4 regions of the Clostridium ljungdahlii DSM 13528 genome follow, and region 2 is predicted to be linked to each of the others. Evidence: riboswitches for the same ligand, from Rfam matches in the RefSeq annotation. Region 2 holds a riboswitch; each other region holds the start of a gene.
What was found. A riboswitch is a leader RNA that binds a small molecule or an ion and turns the genes downstream of it on or off. The one in region 2 is predicted to bind cobalamin.
Positions count from the first base shown of each region.

Region 1 (5,983 bases), 2.0 Mb from region 2:
TCCCATTGGTGAAAGTTTTTCCATTATTTCTTTTCTTCCACCATAAGCACCACAAGGAAGACCTCCACCTATAATTTTTGCAAAAGTAGTTATATCCGGTTTTATTCCATAAATGCTCTGGGCTCCTTTATAGGCTACCCTAAATCCACTCATTACTTCATCAAAAATAAGCAAGCTTCCATTTTTATCACAAATACTTCGAAGCCCTTTTAAGAAATTGGCATCCCCAGGAATTACGCCCATATTTCCTGCTACTGGTTCTACTATAATCGCTGCAATGTCTTTACCATGCTTCTCAAAAATTTTCTCCACATTAGAAAGATCATTATATTTAGCTATTAAAGTATTTTTCACACTGTCCTCAGGAACCCCAGCGCTTCCTGGAATTCCTTCTGTCATGACTCCAGAACCTGCTTCTACTAAAAAATCATCAAAATGACCATGATAGCAACCTGCAAATTTTATTATTTTATTTCTTCCAGTACACCCTCTAGCAAGCTTTACCGCACTCATAGTTGCTTCTGTTCCTGAATTTACCATTCTAAGCATTTCTACATTATCTAAAGTGGTACATACATATTTTGCAAGCTCCAATTCAAGCTCTGTAGTAGCACCAAAAGATATAGCATTTTCACTTGTATCCTTTATAGCCTTTACCACATCATCATCACAGTGTCCTAAAATCATAGGCCCCCATGAGCATACAAAATCTATGTATTTATTACCATCCTCATCATAAATATAAGCTCCTTTTCCCCTTTTTATAACAGGTGGATTCAAAGGCACATCTTTAAATGCTCTAACAGGACTATTTACTCCTCCTGGCATGTATAATTTGGATTCATTAAATATATCATCATTTCTCATTAAGTTTTACATCTCCATTTCTTCATCATTAACAGAATATTTTATTTATAAGCTTTAAATATTCATCTTCTTTTCCTTGAAGTTTTGCTTCTTTTAACACATCTATAGCCCTGTTTATATACACTTTGGCTGTACTCTGTATCATAGTTTGTACGAGTACTTCATTATCTTTGGTATACCTCTTATTTTTAAAAGTCTCTATCCTCTTTTCACATATTTCACTTCCAAAACTTTTCATCTTCTGTATTTCCGGTGAAAGTTCATCTAAAGACTGCCATTTTATAAATTCATCTATATATTCTTGGATAATATACCTGTACTTTTCCATTTTTTCTTTTCGCATAATCTTATTATTTTCATCAATACTGCTTATATTATCTATATCATATACTTTTACATCTGGAAGAGTTAATACACCTGCATCTATATCTTTAGGTACTGCAAGATCAAATATGAGAAATTTCTTTTTAGGAAGTTCTTCTTTATAAATTATAGTATGAGGTGCAGAAGTACAACTTATAATACAATCCACATTGCTATAATAAGCTTTTCTTTCTTTAAAAGTTATGAACTTAATCCAGTTACAATTTTCATATAAATCTTTAACTTTGTTCAAATCACGTACTACGATATATACTATCTCGGTATTCAAGCCAGCTAAATATTTGAGAACAAGCCTTCCTATTTCACCAAACCCAATTACCATATACCTTTTTACTTTGCTCTTTTCTGCTTCTTTAACAGCTATTGATGGTACAGATACAGGTATTTTATACATTTCACAGTCATTCTTAAACTTCTTACCACAAGTTATTGCATTCTGAAATAGCCTCTGAATCTGTCCTTTTATAGTCTTAGCTTTTAATGCCATATTATATGCAGTCTTAATTTGTCCTAAAATTTGATCTTCTCCCAAAATTTTAGAATGGAAACCACAACTTACTTCCATTAAATGCTTAATAGCATCTTCACTTTTTGCATAAAAGGTATATGTAATAAGTTCCCTGCTCCAACCTAAAGCATCAAATACAGCATTTATTAGTTCTTCACCTTGTATATTAGAATCCACATATATTTCTGTTCTGTTACAAGTACTCAAAATTAAAACGTTTGCTGTAATTTTATAAACATTTTTTAATTTATCTTCTAATTTTGACGATACAATAGAGAACTTCTGCCTTATTTCAATATCACATTCACTTTTTACCCCTATAAGTTGTATCATTTTATCAACTCCAATATTACAACTATATTATTATAATTAAAATATAACTTCACTATATACCTAAAAAACCCTTTAACTAAGTGTTAAAAGGTCTTCACACATAAAACATAAGTAATAAATACTTTATTTATTACAATGCCCCCTATCACTTGTAGAGTTAATGGCCTACTATATAGGCAGGTCTTCTGACTTAAGCTTCATCATTTAAGTATGCCTTCCCTATTTACAAGTGGCTTGTCTTACTTAAATTCACCTAATACAGCTACAAGATAGTTCAGGATTTCCACCTGATTCCCTTTTAATTAAATGTAATTAAACCTATACTATTATTTGTTAAATTTTATTTTACAACATTAATTTTCACCTTAATTATAACATTATCATAAAAAGAATCAACTATAGAGTTTCTAGATTGAAAGTTGACATATACCGGTTCATATGCTGACAAATTTCATCATACTAAAAACTTTTTATAGGTCTAAAGTTCGGTATTTTGAAAATCTAAAGAAGCTTATATAAACTCGTACCTCAGACATATATAAGCTTCTAAGATTTTCTAAAATACCTCACTAAGACTTATAAAAAAAGTTTTTAAGTGCGATTTCAATTTTGTCAGCATTATTTTCAAGTATAAGTTGAAATTTCAAGCTAGAATACCTCAATGTGGATTTATAACTTAAAAATCAGCTTATACGCAAGCATATTTTTACAATAATGAGGCTCTTTTAAATATTTTGCATATAAGTCTTAGAAAAAAATTCGTAAAAACTTAGAACTTTTGAATTGTCTGAGGTACGAGTTTTCAAAAGTTCTTAGCTTTTTTAGAATTTTTTACTTAGACTTATCAAAATATTTAACGAGCTGAAGGTTGTAAAAAATATCCAGAGCATACGTTGATTTTTTGTTTAGAAACTCTACCTCTATTTTACAGTGCCTTTTAAATCATACAGTGTTTCATTGTTCATGCCGCCCATTGGCTGAAAACGTAAGTTGCTGTTTCTTTTTGAGTTACTATCCATTTTACTATTATCAGTATTATTAGTAGAACTTTGACCTTTTTGAGCTTGAGAATTAGTAGTGTCTTTCCATTCAGCAGTTGAAACAGCTTTTCCATTTCTCTGAATCCAATTCATTATATCCTGAGAATCTCTTCCTCCCATACCTCCTGTAAGTACATATCTTACCTCACCTTTTTTAACCATTTGTTTAAATTCGCTTAAGGACAGTATCTTGTCAGATCCTGAGAAACCTCCAAGAGCCATTACGCTTTTGCCGCTTTCAATTATAATATCTTCAGCAGAAGCAGAACCTGAAACTACAAGAGCATATTTTTCATTTGAAGTATGACTTTCAAGGAATTTTATAAGCTTTGAATTCCTACTACTATTTTGTCCGCCCATCATCATGAAATTCCCTGATTCACCGCTTGACAGGAGCTCTAATCCTGCAGCAGGCAAAGAACTTAAGCTGTGAGTTATAGCAGCAGCAGAACCGACAGCAGGTGTTACCAAAATTCCTACAAGGGCAAGTGTTGTAAATATCTCGGCAAAGCTTCCATTATTGCCCTGATCCAAATTTCCTCTCTTGACTATTCTATATATTATAAGCAGTGCGGCAGATGCAAAACACAATATTATAGCTGCTATAATTATAGATTTTATAGTAGTGGATATAGTAGTAATAAAATAGGATAACATTAAAAGATGTACCAATCCTTCTACAATAAATGCTGCAGGCATTATCCATGATTTTATGCCGCCTTCCTTATATAGCTTCCACATGGAAGTAAGTCCTATTCCACATAAGGCTGCAATTGGAGGGGCCAGCATACTTAAATAATATGGATGGAACAATCCCTTTGTGTAGCTGAAATATATGAATTCAGGTACCAACCATAATGTCCATAATGTTAACCCCAATTTTTTCTTATTATCAAATGGGAACTTAAGTTTTTCTACTATTACAGATGCAGCAAGTCCAAATATAGCTAGAGGTAAAAACCAAACTATCTGGTCTGACAAAACATTTTTAGAAAATAATCTAGTAATACCTGCCGTTGTCTGTCCTCCAAAGCTTCCTGAAAGTCCATTTGGTCCACCAGGTCCGCCACCACCAGGTCCTCCACCTTGATTTTTGAAATTACCTTGTGTATTCTGACCTCCTGGGCCTCCTTGTGGACTTTGAACAGAATTTTTTGAATTTTGTGGAGGTGTCATTGCACTAGGAGCATTATTGTTTCCACTTTGTAAATTTGCCTGATTTTTGCTAAAATTACTTCTAAATTCTTTAAATTGAAAATTTCCTACCTTTCCTGATGGTGCTCCACCTATACCACCATTAGTACTGCTGAGCCTTTCCAATCCATTATGTCCAAATATAAGTTCAGTAACGGTGTTATTTGTACTACTCCCTACAAAAGGTCTGTTTTGCGATGGAACCAAGTCCACTGCTACTGCCCACGATAAAGATATTACTCCAAGAATAAGTGTACTTATAATCAAATGTTTTATCCTCTGTTTTACAGGTACAGCTGAAGAAATCAAATAAGTTATATATAGAGCAGGAGCTATCATATATGCCTGAAGCATTTTTATATTAAACCCTAATCCTACAAGAACCAAACTTATTATTAAATATTTAAGCTTGCCTTTTTCAGCAGCTTTGGATAAAAATAAGCAGGCAAAAAGTAATGTCACAATTAATAGATTGTCTATAGTATTATTCCTGCTGGTTGCTACAAAAACTGGCGTTATTGAAAGACATAGAGCTGATATAAGTCCTGCTATCTCTCCAAAAGATCTCTTTACTATATAATATAAGATTCCAACTGAAATTACTCCGGCAAGAGCCTCGGGAAATAATATACTCCATCCACTAAATCCAAATATTTTTGCTGATATAGTCTGTATCCAAAAACCTAAAGGTGGCTTATCAATGGATACAAATCCCGCGGGATCAAATGATACGAAAAAGAAATTTTTAAAATTCATGAGCATACTCTTTACACCTGCAGCATAATATGAATTTCCATATCCTTCTATAGTTAAATTTGCAAAATTTAATATTGCAGATATGACCAGAATTATACATAGTGCAAATCTTTCTTTTGTAAATTTTAATTTTTTCATAAGTTTTCCTCCTTAATTGAATACCCATATTTTATATAATAAAAAATTTATTACCTGAGCTATGAGTGTTACAATTATTTTTGATAAATACACGTTTAGATTAAAATCATTTATTAAAAATTTCATAAACACAAGTGTTGAAATAAGTGAAATAAGATTTACTATTGCAAATTGTGATACCTCTCGAATCACCTTTTTTCCAGAACTTTTATATTCAAAAGTCCACTTTTTATTGAATATGAAGCTATTTATAACTCCAAAACTATAGCCTATAACCTGGCTTATAGTATAATGGAGTCCAAATACACTTTGACAAAGGGTGAATACAGCAAAATCTATTATTGTATTTATGACACCAGTGGCAGAAAAACGACTTAGTAGTTTTAGTTTACCATTGAAAATAAAATCCATAGTTTTAATTAATTGATCCATACTTATCTACTCCTTTCTATTAGGCATTTTCAAAGAAATAACCAGTCAGTATGCTAGCCTATTTTTTATCATACTGCGTCGGCAGAACCCTTAGATAGGATTCACTATCTGCGAAACCTACCTCCCTGTCTGATAAAAAATATCCGTCGCATCTTTGACTTGTTATTTTCTTTCAAATGCCTTATTTACTATATTTTCAATAACATAATTAGGTCTTCCTTTACTTTCGTCGAAAATTCTTCCAATGTACTGGCCTATTATACCCATGCAACTTAATATTATCCCAAACATTATCAAATCAATTGATATTATGAGTCCAAAATTTACTATG
Region 1 is NC_014328.1:472,022-478,004, reverse strand. Features, by position in the region: gene hemL (glutamate-1-semialdehyde 2,1-aminomutase) at 1-867, opposite strand, end outside; gene hemA (glutamyl-tRNA reductase) at 896-2,092, opposite strand; cobalamin riboswitch at 2,251-2,429, opposite strand; gene CLJU_RS02185 (glycosyltransferase family 39 protein) at 3,013-5,220, opposite strand; gene CLJU_RS02180 (GtrA family protein) at 5,233-5,652, opposite strand; gene CLJU_RS02175 (glycosyltransferase family 2 protein) at 5,815-5,983, opposite strand, start outside.
Region 1: another riboswitch for cobalamin. It lies ahead of hemA (glutamyl-tRNA reductase); the one in region 2 lies ahead of CLJU_RS22250 (hypothetical protein).

Region 2 (5,983 bases):
CTTGATTATTACCTGTTTAGTAGGATTTTTTACGGGGATGTCAGTAGGAGCAAGTGTTGTTATTGCTAATATTGTTGGATCGGGGAAAAAAGAGAAATTAAAAGATGCAATACATACGGCAATAGGATTGAGTTTCCTTGGAGGAATAGTGCTTTTCATTATTGGCTATATTGGTGTGCCATATTTCTTAAGGTGGATGAATGTTCCAGGAGAAATATTGGAACCGGCTGTTTCCTATATAAGAATCTATTTTTTAAGTCTCATTTCAATTATTACCTATAACATGGGTTCTGGTATTATACGTGCCATGGGTAATTCCAAAACACCAATGTATATACAACTTTTTGGTGGGATTGTTCATGTATTAATGGATGCATTGTTTATAGTTATTTTTGAAAATGGCGTTAATGGGGTTGCATGGGCAACGCTTTTATCCCAGACTGCAACTGCTGTACTGATATTATATTATTTGACACATTTAGAGGGCGAATATAGATTACAATTTAGAAAAATACGAATACATAAAGAAATACTGTTACTTATTTTTAAAATTGGAATACCGTCCGGGCTTCAAAGTATTGTAATAACATTGTCAAATGTTTTTGCACAATATCATATTAATAGCCTTGGTGTAAATGCAATTGTTGCATTTACTGCATATTTTAAAGTAGAATTACCTATTTATCTTCCAATTGTAGCTTTCGGACAAGCAATTACAACATTTTCTGGGCAAAATATGGGTGCAGGAAATATTGAAAGGGTAAAAAAGGGAGCCAAGGTATGTATACTAATGGAAATAGGTGTAACTATAGTGTCAAGTACGCTTTTGTTGATATTTGGACGCCAAGTTTTTGGAATATTTAATCATGATAGTGTGGTAATTGATTACGGAATAAGAATAATTAACACTTCATTTCCATTTTATTGGATTTATGTTATTTTGGAAGTATTGGGAGATACTATAAGAGGTGCAGGAAAAGCAGCTCCACCAATGGTGATTATATTATCTAATATATGCATACTTAGAATTATATTGCTCTTTACTATAATGCATTTCTATCATGATGTTAGGGGAGTAGCAATTACATATCCCATAACCTGGGCAACAACAGCACTTTGTATGACTTTCTATTATTTAAAAGGTAATTGGACAAAGAAAGTAGTCGCTTTTCCCAATAAGTAAGATTCATTGATATAGATAAATATATTAGTATCAAAATAAAACTAAATTAAAGCGTTTTATCAATATGATATGAGAAAAATATTCAAAATGATAAACAGAGTTCTTGGTTTCAGGTGGAGCTTTTTTCTCCATCTGAAACTTATTAACAGGATTCTTAGTGCTTTAGCACTTAGAAGGCGTTATCCTTTAGGAGAAATTGTTATCCAGGGGCGTAACAGCCGTTATCCCCCACTTTAGTAGAAGATGGGGGGATTACGGCTGGTAGCCATCGGATAAAATTTATAATTTTAAGTAGGAATATTGCAAGCTGAAGAATTGGCATGTAAATTGCTTTATAAAATAGTATAGTTTTGAAATAAATTTAATTATTCAAACCCTAAACTCTAAAATAAAAAATACTTAAGAGCAGTCCCTCCTGCACTTAAGTATTTTTTATTTTATTTTGACAATTTTGTTGTACATTTATTTTATTCCATGACTATATGATCTAATACTACCACGCACTTTGTTTATACAAAGCAAAATAATAGGCATAAAATTTGCGGTATTGATATATACCTTATATATTTGTATAATTAAGGTATATGTACAAAGTATATATAAATAATGTTTAAAGGGGAATGTATTATGAAAAAATTAGTTGTTAAAGATAAGTCTTTATGTATGTCTTGTTTAAGCTGTGAAATGGCTTGTTCCGAGGCATTTTACAAAACTTACGGCAATTCTTGTATTAAGATTGATGAGGGAAAAGATGGATGTGTAGATTTAAAAGTGTGCAATCAATGTGGAGTGTGTGCTAAAAAATGTCCTGAAGAGGCCATTAAACAAAATGCTAAGGGAATATATATGATAGATAAAAAAGCTTGTACTGGCTGCGGTACATGTGTAGAAGCCTGTCCAAAAGGTATTATTGTAAAAGTAGAAGACAAGCCTAATCCAAGTAAGTGTATGGCATGTGGTATTTGTGTTAAAGCTTGTCCTATGGGAGTACTTGAAATTCAAGAAGATTAAAATGTTTAATAATGGATTCGTTAAGAAAATAATATTGACTTTTCAAAATTTTTGCTATGAATTTAACATAAAGGTAATAAAATTTAATATTTTTACTATTAGGTGCTGTCAAATTGATAGTTAAAAGGGAAAGTGTAAAAAACACTGCAGCCCACCGTTACTGTATGGAGGATGAAACCCTAGTTATGTCACTGGATTTTTATATCTGGGAAGACGGGGAAGTAAGATGAATCTGAGCCAGGAAACCTGCCTGATATGTCGGTGATTCTTTCGGAGGGGAAGATAATGCTATGTTTATTCAAAAAGTAAACGGTTATATTAACATAAGAGAACAGAGATGTTTTTTAGTTATTAACCATTATTGTAAGTTATGTTATAAAAAGAGACCTTCGAAGGGAGAAGGTTTCTTTTTATTTATAGGAATTTATCTGATGCCAAGAACTTTGTTTATGAACAATCAAGTAAGTCATCAGATTTGTCCTTATTTTAGAATAACCCCTCCGTCATCAATGAAAGAACTAAATGCAGTGGATTAGACAGGCGAGTACAAAAAGGAAGGTGATTAGATAGAGTGAATCGTAAAAATAAGTTGAATAAAAAATATGAAAGGTAAGAATAAATCCTATGGATGAAAATGTAAAATTAGAAGAAGTTAGTAAAATCAATGTATCATAATTAATTCCTGGTTGTAAATTTGTATTGACTTGAAATCAAAAAAATATAAGGAGAAAATAATATGGGTAACTTTAGTAGCTTATTGAAATTAATACCGTTTTTAAAAAAATATCGCATCATTTTTACTATAGGAATTATTGGCATGATTTTTAGTTCAATTATATCAACTCCTATTCCATACATAATAGGACGTATAATGGACAAGATACTTATAACTAAACAAGGATATAGTGACTTTTATAAATTAATTGCTGTAATAGCACTATTGTATATTTTGAGATATATTCTTGCGGTTATTTCAAAATATATGTTTGTTAAAGTTAGTAATTCAATTGTTAATGAAATGAGATATTTGGTGATGGACAAGGTGATAGATTTGCCAATGGACTATATATCCTCTACACAGAAAGGATATATTCAAGCAAGAATATCAGAATGTAGTTCTGTGGGAGGAATTTTTTCACCTCAATTTATAAGTATTTTTCTAAATTTAATTGATACGGTGATGGCGTTAGGTACTATGTTTGTTATAAATTATAAATTATCTATAATAATTTTGTTTTTAACTCCAGTTTTTTTCATTACTTCTAAAAAATCTGCAAGTGGATTTATGAAAAATACACAAAAGATGATGGAATCTAGTGCAATTTTAAATGGAGATACTTTTGAAATAATCAATGGAATTGAAGATATAAAAGTGCTTAATGGTAAAAACAGCAGTCTTTTAAAGTTTAAAAATAAACTTGATGAACTTACAAAGGATAGTACAAAACAAAGCAAGGCTATATTATTATTTACGGAAAATATAACACTTATTAATGATTTTGGTACACTTCTAATACTATTAATTGCAGGAATAATGATTTTAAAAGGACAATTTACCATAGGATTATATACTTCTTTTTCATTATATATAGCTAAAGTTTTTAGCAGTACTCAAGCTTTAGCAACTATAGGGACTATAATAAAACCAGTATGTTTAAGTATTGAAAGAATATATCAGCTTCTTGATATGCAAGGTGAAAACAGTGGGAAGCATGAATATTTAAATAGGAAAATTGAATCTATAGAGTTAAATAATGTAGATTTTAAATATAATACCTCTGAAGAATATGTTTTAAAAAATTTGAGTTTTAAAATAAGTAAAGGGAAAAAAATTCTTATTAAGGGTGAAAATGGATCTGGAAAATCTACTCTTATAAAACTCTTAATAGGACTATATACTCCTACAAGTGGTAAAATATTTTATAATAGATTAGATCTTGAAAGGATTAATAATAAAAGCTTAAGAAATAGGATAGGAATTGTATCACAAAATATATTTTTATTTAGGGGAACAGTATTGGAGAATATATTATATGGGCAGACAAATAGAAACCGTGAGCATGTAGAAAAACTTATTGATCAATTTATGCTAACTGAATATATTCATAGATTACCTAGAGGATTGGATACCGAAATAAGTCAAAATACAGCAGGCGTTTCAGGGGGACAGGCTCAGGTTATAGCTTTTATAAGAGCAATGCTTTCCAATAAGGATGTAATTATCCTAGATGAACCTATATCTAATGTTGATGCCGAAACAAGAGAAATAATGTTGAGAATTTTGAAAAGTAGAAAAACTAGTTCAATATTAATAATAATTTCTCATATTACTAAAGGAATAGATTTTATAGATAAAATTATTGAAATATAAAAATTAAACTTTATATTCTTTATAAATTTTATTGACTGTGAGTGTTTAAGTTAGGTGGTTATAAAAAGTATGGCAATTGAAGAGATTAATAATAAATATGCAATTCAACTTATAGAAATATTAAATACTGATAATGTATTACAAGAAAAATTAGGTTCCAGAAAGTGTATAATATCAAAGGATGAATTTATCAAACATAATAATGAATGGTCTGAAAACACAAACTCAGAAATATTTGCTATCGTTTTGAATAATAATGCAATTGGTATGATATCGTTAAGTTATCAGAGTGTAGAAGAGAAAAAAGCAAAAATTGGTTATTGGATTGGGAGTAGGTACTGGGGAAAAGGATATGCAAGCAAAGCTTTTTCGCAAATATTAGAATATGCTAAAAGGAAAGAAATAAAATATTTAAGTGCTAAAATTGTAAAAGATAATCTGGCTTCTAGAAAAATTTGGGCAAAGTATGGAGCAAAAATGGAATTAATAAGAGATAAGATGTACGTGTCTATAGTATTATAGAAATTTATACTATTGTTGGTTATAATTTGTATGACAAAGCAGCGGGAAATATAATAAGCAATTATAAAGTCAGAAAAATAGGACTTTTATATTTTACTGAAAATTATGGAGAATGATAACTATTTTTAAAATATATATTAAATATGAAATTATATGTTACTCAAAGGAGACAAAAAAGTTGTGAATTTAGGAAAAGAATTTTTATGCAAAAGAGAGTTATATTTGAAGGACAAGGGTTATAAGATACTTCCTAACCAAATAAAATTCCATAAGAATAATATTGTATTTTATCATTATACCCACAGTAAATTTCTTCATATGATATTTTCTAAAAATAGTGGATTATATGCTCGAAGGCAAGTAAGTTGTCCTAATATACCTGAAGAATTTAATGACTGTTATTTAATTGAGGGATTTCTTGATCCATTGCCTAAATGGTTAACAGAGGATTATTATTTTGGAAATTTAGGATTTGAAATGGTACGGCGGTATATTGGGAATGTTTTGTTAAGAGTAGAATTGCCAATGAATTTTAGTGGCTTATATATAGCAGATTATGCCCATATTCTTGATTGTAAACATACTAATCTTCGAGGAACAAGTCCTTTAGATTTAGGATATGATATATCCAATGGACATGAAGCAACGCAAGCATATGTTAATTCCTATATACCTGTAAAAAAATATGAGGGGAAGCATATGGCACCAGTAATACAAATAATTCGTAAGGAAAAAGGAATTGCTGTACCAAATAAATACTTGTCAGTTTGTAAGTTACAGCCGATATTAAGCGAGATTGATTTATAGAAGTTAATCCGTAAGGTGGTTTTCTAAAAATCTTGATAAACTATATGGTGTAAATATAGAAAATCCTAAAATACATATAGATAAACTAG
Region 2 is NC_014328.1:2,465,821-2,471,803, reverse strand. Features, by position in the region: gene CLJU_RS11080 (MATE family efflux transporter) at 1-1,183, shown strand, start outside; gene CLJU_RS11075 (4Fe-4S binding protein) at 1,811-2,194, shown strand; cobalamin riboswitch at 2,278-2,462, shown strand; gene CLJU_RS22250 (hypothetical protein) at 2,485-2,730, shown strand; gene CLJU_RS11065 (ABC transporter ATP-binding protein) at 2,931-4,565, shown strand; gene CLJU_RS11060 (GNAT family N-acetyltransferase) at 4,635-5,087, shown strand; gene CLJU_RS11055 (hypothetical protein) at 5,268-5,894, shown strand.

Region 3 (5,983 bases), 1.0 Mb from region 2:
CAGTACTGCAAAAGGCACAATAAAACTAACAAATGCAACAAGGAAAACAATTAATCCACCAAATGCTTTTAAGCTCTCCTCTTTTTTGCAAAGCTTTCTTCCCTTTTTATCTAAATAAGATATAAGCTTTCCTATATATATAACGGGATGGGGAAACCAATAGGGATCTCCTATTATCCAATCAATTACAACTGCTATCACAATATCTATTAAATTCATAAATACAAAAGAACTGGACAAATTTAACCCCTCTTTTCTAAATTTAATTACTATCTTTTAATTCCCATAATATTGTATATCTTATCTATATCTAAATTCTTTCGCACTATGCTTGCTAACTTATCCAATTCTCCTTCTCTAAGATTTTCATATGTCTTAGATTTTTTATAACCTAATCCTTTATTTTCTCTTATCTTATTTACAATAAATTCTCTAAAATCAATTCCATCGAAAACTCCATGTATATAAGATCCAATTACATTTCCTGACATATTTATGGCACCATCTTCTGTGTCAACCTTTTCACCATTTTTATCAGTTATATTAAACAATGGTCTTGCATCTTTTCCATATTTGCATATTCCCATATGTATTTCATATCCGTATACATCCAATTTTCTATTAGTTAAAGATTCGCCATCCTTTTTTATTGGAAAGTCAATTTTACTTTTTGCATTTACTCTAGTTGTAACCTTTTCTTTTTCAAATATAGTTTCTATGTCTAAAAGTCCTATACCCTCTACTTTTCCTACATCTGTCTCCACTCCATAAGGATCTTCTATGACTTTACCAAGCATTTGATATCCACCGCATAGTCCTATGACAAGTCCAGTTTTACTATATTCTTTTATTCGATCCTCAAGGCCGCACTGTCTAATTTTAAGTAGATCTTCTATAGTATTTTTACTTCCTGGAATAATGACTAAATCTGGATTTCCAAACTCTTCTACAGATGTTATAAATCTTACGGAAACGTCTTCTTCGCTCTTAAGCGCATCTAAATCTGTAAAATTAGATATATGAGGCAGCTTTATTACGGCTATATCAATAGGTGCTGTAACTCTTTTATTGAATTCTACAGCTCCATCTTCATCCTCAAGTGCCAATCTAAAATGAGGTATGACACCAAGACAAGGTACCTTTACTATATCCTCAAGCATCTTAAGCCCCGGCTCCAGTATATCTTTATCTCCTCTAAATTTATTTATTATAGTACCCTTTACTCTTTTTTTCTCCTCTTCTGTAAAAAGCAGCATTGTTCCTGCAATGGATGCAAATACTCCTCCTTTGTCTATGTCTCCTGCTAAAAGTACTGGTGCATCTACTGATTCTGCCATACCCATATTTACAATGTCTCTATCTCTTAAATTTATTTCTGCAGGACTTCCTGCTCCTTCCATTACTATTATGTCAAATTTCTTCTCCATCTTTTCAAAGTGTTCTTTAAGCATATCCCTAAATTCCAGCTTCATATTATGATATTGCATAGCAGTGCTGTTACCATACACTTTTCCGTTAACTATTATTTGGCATTTCTTATCTGAAGTTGGTTTTAACAATATAGGGTTCATATATGCTTCCGGCTGCAATCCAGCTGCATAAGCCTGAAGTACCTGAGCCCGTCCCATCTCTTTGCCATCTAATGTTATATATGAGTTCAATGACATATTTTGAGATTTAAAAGGACATACTGAATAACCATCTTGTTTAAATATTCTACAAAGGGCTGAAACAATTATACTTTTTCCTACAGAAGAACCAGTTCCCTGAATCATAATTTTTGCCATAACAATTACTCCTCCCAAAACTTCCTAAATATAATAAAAAGTTTAATTTTAATTAATACACACATATCTATATTAAAGCCAAAAGGCAGTAAGCTTTAGAAAGCTAACTGCCTTTAACATAAAAACCTCAGCTTAAGCTGAGGTTAACCACACTAAAAGTTTCTCTCCCTCCGAAAGCATATAATAACAATCAGGCAGGTCTCCTGGCTTATGATTCATATTTACTTTAACCTTCCTCTTTTACGAGTGGTAACTAAAGTTCATCATCACATACAGTAGCGGGGGCTGCTACGGAGTTTAACCGTATTCCCTTTTCACCTATAAAGGCACCTGAATTTTCTATTTAATTTATACTCTAAGTTTATTATAATTAGAGTTTTATGTCAACTTGAAATATCCAATATATTACATAAAGTAAATAAAAATTTCATGGAATTCTAAAGTTTTACAGTTAATAACACTATTTGATATTATATTTCACTAAAAACTCAGTATCCTCCATTACTTTGTTGTAAGCGTCATCCCTTATTATATGGTGATCTTCAGAAAATACAAGAACTCGTTTAAAAAGTCCATTAACATATTCAAAATCATGTGTTGAACATATTATAGTTTTTCCTGCTTTATTTAATTTGATAAAAAGATCATTTAAGAATTTCTTTCCCTTAGGGTCTATTCCACTCATAGGCTCATCTAAAACCAAAACTTCAGGATTTAATGCAAGTACAGCAGCTATAGCCACTCTCTTTTTTTCTCCCCCACTTATGTTATAAGGCTCCCTGTTTTCTAAATCCTTCACATTTAAAAGTTCTAGACAGTCATTTACCCTTTTATTTACTTCATCTTCATCCATTCCCATTTGCCTTGGTCCAAAAGCAATTTCCTCGTATACACTAGAGCAAAAAAGTTGTGCATCGGAGTTTTGGAATACAAATCCTACTTTTTTATGGAACTTCTTTGAGAAGTTACCTTTTTCCAATTCATTTTTACATATTTTCACATCATCAAAATAGTAATTTCCCTTTGTGGGAAATACCACTCCATTTAATAATTTTAAAAAGGTAGATTTACCACTTCCATTTGCACCTATAAGCGCTATGGATTCTCCTTGTTCTATAGTTACATTTATATCTTTTAATACTTCATTATTTTTATATTTAAAAAAAGCATTCTCAATTTTTATCATCTTAATCCCACCCTAGATATGTAAAAATACATAGTTATGATAAGTACATTAACTATTAAATATATTAGATCAAAAAACTTAAATTTAAATTTTTTGTGAGACACATATTCTCCTGTAAATCCCCTACATTCCATAGCACAATACATTTCATCTCCCATTTCTTTTGATTTTAAAAATAAACTGCCAATTATCTTTGAAATAGAAGAATACTTTTTACTATTTCTTCCTATAGATCTAAGCTTTAGTGCATAAAACATGTCCAAAGAAAATTCACCTAATATATAAATGTATTTTAAAGTTATGTCAAATACCAAAATAAATATGTCTGGTATAAAAAACATCTTTAGCGCCTTAGTTATATCATGCCATTTAGTTGTATAAGATAAAACATTTATTGAAATTATAGTACCAGCTACTTTTAGTAAAAGCATTTCACTATTTCTAATGTTCCCCATAAGTATGGAAGGTATGAGCATTATAAATGTAAAAAATGGAATAGAAATGCTTAAAAGCAGTATTTTTTTTATATCTTGAACATCCAAAAAACTTAAAATTAGTAGAAAATAAACATCTACAAGCATTACATAAGTAAAATTTTTAGACAACGATAAAAATAATATATTTAAAATAGTAAAGGAAAGTTTTAACATAGGATTTAAATTATATATAAAGCTATTATTTACTTTATTGTTCCTTTTGATAAGAGATAATAGATGTAATATAGAAAATATACTTTTATCTATAAATTTGTCTTTATCTTCTTTGGGAACGTATTCATCCTTTTTTAAAAGCCAATCCTCCATAAATTACACCCTCAATTCTAATTTTTAATTTTTCTGCTTCCTTGTTAAAAATATATCATACTAACAGTTATTATTCAACTAAATACAAAAACATTATTCTTAGCTTAATCCATAAAAAACATACCATACACCCATTCCTATAGCAGTTCCCCTTGCCTGTTCTTTAATCAAAAAGTCTTTAAGTTCTTCTCTGTGAAGTGCAATTACCTGTATATCTTCCTCTGGCTCCAGCTTTTGTATGGGAATTTGATTTTCCATTAAATCTTCATATATATCAACCCTTGCTAACGTAACCTTATCCGTTAAAAGTGCAGGATTTGAATAAAGCATAGGGCTCATTGACTTTACTTCTCCCTTATATCCAGTTTCCTCCTCCAATTCTCGTAGTGCATTTTCGCCTATATTATCCCCTTCCACAAGACCTGCTGGAAATCCAATAACGTATTTATCTATAGCAGCTCTGTATTGTTTGATAAATATATACTTATTAGATGGTACGAGTTTGCCAACTATTACTACTGTATTTGTAGTATTGGTTCTCTTTATTCTTTCCCACTTTAACTCCTCATTATTTTTTCCTGTATAAGTTATTTCCTGTAATTGAATCCACTTTCCTTTATACAGTGTTTTTTCCGATATTCTTTTCATCAAGTCCATCCTCCTATTTTTTTAGCCTCCTGGCCTATTATCATAATTCCTTTTTTTATATCTTCTTCACTGACTCTTGAAAATCCAAGCCTAAAAGTATCATATCCCTCATCATTTACATAAAATACATCACCAGGAGTAAATATTACTCCTCTCTTGCAGCATCTTTCTAAAAGCTTTCTGGAACTTATATTCCTTAGCTTTATAAATATATGCATTCCCCCCTCACCAAATATCTCTTCACAAGGTATATTCTCTCTTGCACACTTTAAGGTGAATTCATATTTTTCCTTATATACTCTTCGAGCTTTCTTTATGTACTTTTCAAAATTGCCTTGATTTAAGTAATCATAAAAAATTGCCTGATCCAGAGAAGAAGTGTGAATATTCCTAGCCCTTTTGCAACTCTCTAAATAGTTTATAAGTACTTCATCCGCGAGTATCCATCCTATCCTTATTCCAGGAAATAATACCTTTGAAAAGCTTCCTATATATATAATACTATTTCCACTACCGCTAAAAGCAGCTATAGGTGATACATGAGTTCCTGAATACCTAAGCTCTTCATTAAATCCATCTTCAATTATAGGTACACTATAACTTTTAAGTATGTTATATAACTTCACCCTATTTTCAGGAGGCATGACAATACCTGTAGGATTTTGATAGGATGGAATAAAATATGATATCTTAAATTTATTTTTTTTCAGCTCTTCACTAAGATCTTTTAAACATACTCCGTCTTTTTCAACTTTTACTCCAGTTATATTGAGTCCATGTAGTTTCATAATTTTAATTGCAGTATTATGAGTTGGATTTTCACAAAGTATATTATCTCCTCTTTCCGTAAGACAAGATAATATTAAATCAAATCCTTCGGTAAATCCATTTGTTATAAGTATATCCTTTTCCTTTGTACAAACTCCTTTACTTTCCATATATTTAAGTAAATATTGAATAAGGGGCCTATAACCTTTAGCATACCCATAATTCAACACTTTTTCTCCTTCTATAGACATACGATTTAAAAAAGCTTTTTTAAATTCATCTACATTAAAAAGTTTTTCATCAGGAGCTATACTTTTAAAGGATATCATTCCTTTTTCCCATTTTGCTTCATGTTTTATTATATCTAATCTTTCGGAAAGTTTGCCATATTGATTTATTTTGTCTTCCCAATCTATACTCCACTTTTCCTGAAAATCTACTTTTACATCCGATACAAAGGTACCCCTTCCTTTTTTCATGTATACAAATCCTTCATCTTGCAAAAATTCATAAGCATACATTACACTATTTCTGCTTATTTTTAGCATTGAAGCCATCTCTCTTGTGGAAGGAAGTTTTTCTCCACTTCTAAGCATACCCTTAAGTATCATATCTTTAATATAATCTTTTAGCTGTATATATACAAGCCTATCTTTATTTATCTTAAGTTCCGAAAACATAACAAGTTTCACCTCAAATATATTCTTGCACAATTTTACTAATAAATAAAGAATAATATTAATAAATAAGTTATTGACATATAGTAAAAAAAATGTTTCAATAATACTGAC
Region 3 is NC_014328.1:3,501,819-3,507,801, forward strand. Features, by position in the region: gene cbiB (adenosylcobinamide-phosphate synthase CbiB) at 1-219, opposite strand, end outside; gene CLJU_RS15780 (cobyric acid synthase) at 270-1,787, opposite strand; cobalamin riboswitch at 1,964-2,136, opposite strand; gene CLJU_RS15785 (energy-coupling factor ABC transporter ATP-binding protein) at 2,248-2,973, opposite strand; gene CLJU_RS15790 (energy-coupling factor transporter transmembrane component T) at 2,970-3,776, opposite strand; gene CLJU_RS15795 (NUDIX domain-containing protein) at 3,876-4,424, opposite strand; gene pdxR (MocR-like pyridoxine biosynthesis transcription factor PdxR) at 4,424-5,872, opposite strand.
Region 3: another riboswitch for cobalamin. It lies ahead of CLJU_RS15780 (cobyric acid synthase); the one in region 2 lies ahead of CLJU_RS22250 (hypothetical protein).

Region 4 (5,983 bases), 700 kb from region 2:
GTGTCATATCATAGGGATAGGTTATCTGTCCACAATAAGGACATTCTATTGCTCCTCTTTTATTTAACTTTTCCTTAGGTGTTCTATACTTCCAATTTTTTTGTAAAGGTTTTAAGATGGAGGGTCCAAAAATTTCTGAAGATAATCTATCCCATTTTTCCGCAAAAGTTACTATAGATTTCCCACACTCAGGACAAATCCTTGATCCAAACATTCCATGAGGAAATAATACTTTACCTATTCTCATTGTTCTAGAAGGATAGCTATAATCATTTATAACCTTGCACTGGGATTCATTGGTAGTATACCGTATTTCGCATTCATTTTCGTCTAATCCAGCAGAAGCTATTTGAGTTCCAAAATCATCATATAGCTGAAGCTTTAATCCATTTTTTAAATAGGTAGGATTCCTGTTCACTTCTTTGTGCACATTAAATATGTTCCAAAGTATTACAGGATCCCAATTAAAAGATATTATAGCATAGGAATAAAGGTAAAACCTCCTTGTATCCATTTTGTACCCTCTGCTTTCAAATGTTTTTGCCTCCTCTACCATAAGCTCAGCAAGAATTTTTCCAAATTGATAATAAGGTTCCATTTTTTCTTCATCCATACATCCCGGTACCTTTTGTATACTTAATCTTTCTAATTCTTCAATAAGAAGTATAAGACATCTTTTAGCTGCCTGTACTCTCTCAACTCTTAAAAATTTCCTCTTTCCATCACAAAATGCATTAAAGCCCATGTTATTATCAATAAGTTGATCTAACATAGTAAATAATTCATGCATATTAAACTTAGTATTTGTACTTATTATAGTTTCAAGGGCCTTAAAGTCATAGACTTTTGACAATTTAGGGTCCTTAATTAGATCTTCTGTTACTAATTTTTTAAAAGCGCTTGCTAGTTTTTCGTCTTTATCTTCCAAAAATGAAAAATCATTTTTACTGATTTTTAGAACCAATTGTATTAACTCACTTGTAGGATGAAGTCCCAAATTTTTAGTAGCACCAGCTCCCCATAATACTACCGTTTCAGGCCAATATTTTTCAGGCATAAACCCATCTCCCTCCTTTAATTTAATTTTAATTAATTACTATTTTTCAAATATATATATTATACCACCGCAAAACATTTCATATAAAAATTAACCGGGAGATTTTTCAATCGCCCGGTCTATTTTTTAATATTTATTCTACTTTAAATTCTGTTCGTAGGATTCTATCATTCTTTTTACCATCTGTCCTCCTACTGATCCAGCTTCTCTTGCTGTAATATCACCATTATATCCATCTTTTAAATCTACTCCAACTTCTCTTGCTGCTTCCATTTTAAATCTATCCAGACCTTCTTTTGCTTCTGGAACTAATGCTCTATTACTTCTACTTGCCATAATTAATTCCCCCTTTAGGATTTTGATAGATTTTTATTGAAGTACTTATTAGTTGTGTATTTAAATTTTGTGCAATTTCAAAATTAATACTCTATTGAATTAATAACAAAAAAGTTAAATTTTAAGCTGCTTTATATTTTCTCGTAAATTCTCTAAAAGTATTTCTAAAATTTAAAAGGCACAAAAATACGGACAATCTTTACTCTTAGGTTGTCCGCAAAAATATTTTTACAATTAAAATTACACTTGAGACTTATTTTTTTCTAAAAAATCCTTTGCTTGTCCAATAGTAAGTGGCAAATCATCAGCATTTAAAATTCCATCTCTATCTAAAATCTCAATTAAATGTGCTACTCTAGGAAGTCTTAAATTAATCTTACGGATAACTTCCTTCTGATTAAATACTTCTTCAGTAGTTCCTCCCATTACGACCTTTCCTTTATCTAGAAGATAAACTTTATCTGCAAGAAGTGGAACTGTATCCACATCATGTGTTGCAAAAATTAGAGTAATTCCAAGTTCTTTATTTATAGAATCCAAAAGCCTAATTAATTTGTGTACTCCTCGTGGATCAAGTGCTGCGGTTGGCTCATCCAATACCATAACTTTTGGTTTCATAGCAAGTACGCTTGCAAGTGCAATTCTCTTTTTTTGTCCACCACTTAAATTGTGAGGGCTTTTATCTTCATACCCTGACATTCCCACTGTTTTTAAAGCCCACTCTATAGTATTCTCTAACTTTTTTCCACTAACTCCCATGTTTAAAAGTCCATAGGCAATTTCCTGCCTGACTGTAGGGTTAAAAAGCTGGTCATCAGAATCCTGAAATACCATTCCCACATTGCGCCTAATCTCTACTAAATTTTTTTTACATACTTCCATACCATTTACAGTGATAGTTCCAGATGTAGGTTTTAAAATTCCATTAAATAGGTGAAAAAGCGTAGACTTTCCCGCACCATTTGGGCCAAGTATTGCTACTTTTTCCCCACTTTTTATTTTCATTTTAATATCTTTAAGCGCCATACTCCCATCACCATAAGCATAACTAACTTGAGACACATCAATAATTTCCATAAACATTCTCCTTTAAATCAATACATTTGCAATAATTAGAACAACCAATAAAATCACACCTACTACACCAAGTTCAAAATCCTTAGAAGGTACTGGATATGTAAAAAATTTAGCTTCTATACTATCTTCATTATATCCCCTTGACAGCATGGCATTATAAACTCTTATACTTCGATCTAAAGATTGTATTATAACATAGACTGCTATTTCTGCAGTATCTTTAACCTGATGAAACCAACTAGCCTTATATCCCATACGACTCAACTGAGCGTGTCTCATACTTTTTCCCGTCTCTTCTATAATAAATATATACCTATACATCATATCTGCCAAGTCTACTATTATAGATGGCATTTTAAATATTCTAAGAGTTTCGAGTATTTCAATCATAGGCGTACAAAAAGATAGTACACAAGCTAAGGTAACAGCTGCCATTATTCTAAGCATAAGTAAAATTCCAAGATCAAGTCCTTCTTTATAAATATTTAAATGATAACTTCCAAATGGGATATAGGTTAAAACATGACTACCATTAGTAAAAAGCATACTTATAAATACAATCCACGCTATTCCAAAAGGTATAAGTAATCTTTTTACAAGCCTTTTCCATGGCAAATGTACTGTATAATACCCAAATAAAGATAGTCCCCATAAAAAAGTTACCAAATACCAATGCGAAAGGAAAGTAGCAATGATAATACCACTTAAAAACAAAACCGTTTTGACTCTCCCATCTAAACAATGTAAAAAACTATTTTTATCATACATTTTTCTAAATGAAGCTAGTTCCATAATTTTATTCTTCCCCTTTGATTTTAATTTGCTGAACATCTTTCCCCAGTAATATCCAACTATCAATTCTGCACAAAATTAGTCACAAAAGCACCTACTTATTCATCACCTTACATGACGTCCAATTTTTAATAATCTTTTCGTAAACGATTTTACCCTTCCTAGAAACCTAGGAAGGGTAAATTATAATAACTGAAATAATATACTATAACAAAGGTCACCCCCCTATCACTCGTAGAGTTTAATGGTTCCTAAAACAACATAGGCAGGTCTTCTGACTTAAGATCATCATCCCTATAGCCTTCCCAGTTTCCCAGTGACATATAATAAGGACTCCTCTTTTCACAGCGGCGGGACCGTGCAGACTTTCCATCTGGCTTCCCTTTTCAGCATAATAATGCACCTATATCTTTTTTATATTTTTTTGTCAATAGTTGCTTTTCTAATTATGATATATAACTATTTAAGGCAATTTTCTCACAATATTTCTTTCATGTCAAGCATGCGACTTAATTAGTTGCAATTGGTGATTTGGAAATTAATTATTGTAAAAACTATCCGAAGTATAAGTCGATTTTTTACTTAGAAACACCATGAACCTAGTTTTCATACATAAAATAAGCAATAGCATCTTTTAATGATGTAGCAAAATCTACATTTCTCTTATGATAAGCATTTCCTCCATACTCATTTCCTTGATTATCACATATATAAGCATAATCATAACTTTTTGGATCACACCACTTCATAAAAGTATAGGTATGGCTTGGACCATTCGTTGTAAAACATATATCTCCAGGTCGAAGTTGTGCTAAATCCTCGCACTTAGTCCACCCTCTTTGTAAAAGTTGTGATGTAAATTGTACAGTATTACATACCCACTCTGGCAAATCAGTAAGCCCTGATCTTCTCAAAGCTTCACTTTGAAAATATACACAGTTATTGCTTGTGTCACCACCGTGAAGTTCAATAGCTCTACTTAAAACTGATTGTCTATGATCTTCATCACTAAGATAATTATAAAGATTTTTCTGCAATTCAGAATGGGAAGCAGAAGTATCTGTTGGTGTAGTTGGCTCAGATGATGGGTCAGCTGGTGCTGGCTGCGGCTGCGGTTGTGGCTCAGGTGATGGTTGAGGCTTATCTGACGTTTTGCCATTTGTCAAAGTTGCCACTATGTCTCCAGTTATCCCAGCTTCACCACCAAATACATATAACTTACTAAAGCTTTTATTTTCTATAAAACATTGTGTTACAGGAGCTGTACTGCTTCCTACCAAAACTATTGGATTTGAATTTAATGCAGCAAAAGCTGATCCGCTTAGTGCATCTGCAAAGTCTTCTGAATAAGCCAGACAAATCGAACTAAAATCAAATTTATCAGAAAAAGCATTTATTATATTTATATTTCTTTCATATTTATCGCTGCCAGAAATCCTCTTAACATTTGGGAACTTAGATGACACAGCATCACTTATTATGTCTTGTCCACCTAATACATAAGTTACCGGTATATTTTTATTTTCTACCAATTGACTTACTGAATCTGGTACTGAATCCTTTGGTACTAATATAATTGGCATTTGCAATTTTGCAGCTATAGAAGCTATAGAAAGTGCATCAGTATAATCACTATCTGTAGTTAAGATTATTCCATTAGATGTCCCTATTTGATTTGCCACTGATACGGAGGTCTCAGTTCTGTTAAGTCCAGAAAATCTTTCAGTTGATATATTCATCCCATGAAGCTCATCCTCAACTTCATTGCTTATAACTCCAGTACCTCCTACAATAAAAACTTGTTTAACACTTAATCTCTTTATTTGCTCAATTGTAGTATTCTCTAATCTATCACTGCCATTTAAAAGTATTGGTGCATTATATTTTTTAGCTAAAGTTGCCGCACTTAAGGCATCTGGAAAGTTATATCCATTCACAATAACTGCATAGTTGGAACTCTTCCAACCCTGATTTACTATTTGTGAACAGGTTCCATATCTATCTTGTCCACCTAATCTTATAGATTCCGGTGAAGCAGCACTAGCTCTCACTCCAAAAAATATAAATACAAACATAAAAACAGAAAGTAAACTAATTAATTTTTTTCTCATATGTACACCCCTTATTATTTAAGTAATTGACTTTCACACCTATTTTATCCTGTAGCTGTATCTTAAAGTTATCACAATTGTAAAATAGTTGTAACTTTTTTATTTAAACACTGCTTTACATACCTTCAACATCTTCTTTTTGAATATCTATTATTTCCGCGTCAGTATTGTTTTCTACAAAAGTTATGATATTTTCCATTGTCGAATCTACTTGTGCAGAAGTTCCACATATTCCTGCAGCTCCTATAACTATCATTTGATGAACATCCTGTTCATCAACTTCTGCCACAGATACGTTAAACTTATTTTTTAACTTTTGAACTATGCTTTTTACTACCATTCTTTTTTCTTTCAATGAATGAACCCAGGACGCTCTCAAGGTAATTTTCATAAGCAATATTTTCATATGTTTCACCATCTTTTCATTATAAGTATAATTTGCTTTATGTTTTCCTGTCAACTTTTGATTATAAAAATAGTTTTACGGTAGCACAAATAACCTCTTCAATTATGCCATCCAAATTGCTAATATCATTTCTACTTTTCATCTTCATATTGGTAACCTTCTATATTTTTAATTATTGCCATTTGATTAGGCAAATTTTCAATT
Region 4 is NC_014328.1:3,161,301-3,167,283, forward strand. Features, by position in the region: gene CLJU_RS14095 (hypothetical protein) at 1-1,057, opposite strand, end outside; gene CLJU_RS14100 (alpha/beta-type small acid-soluble spore protein) at 1,196-1,393, opposite strand; gene CLJU_RS14105 (energy-coupling factor ABC transporter ATP-binding protein) at 1,634-2,470, opposite strand; gene cbiQ (cobalt ECF transporter T component CbiQ) at 2,483-3,262, opposite strand; cobalamin riboswitch at 3,510-3,684, opposite strand; gene CLJU_RS21755 (cell wall-binding repeat-containing protein) at 3,862-5,373, opposite strand; gene CLJU_RS14120 (DUF503 domain-containing protein) at 5,489-5,779, opposite strand; gene CLJU_RS14125 (hypothetical protein) at 5,911-5,983, opposite strand, start outside.
Region 4: another riboswitch for cobalamin. It lies ahead of cbiQ (cobalt ECF transporter T component CbiQ); the one in region 2 lies ahead of CLJU_RS22250 (hypothetical protein).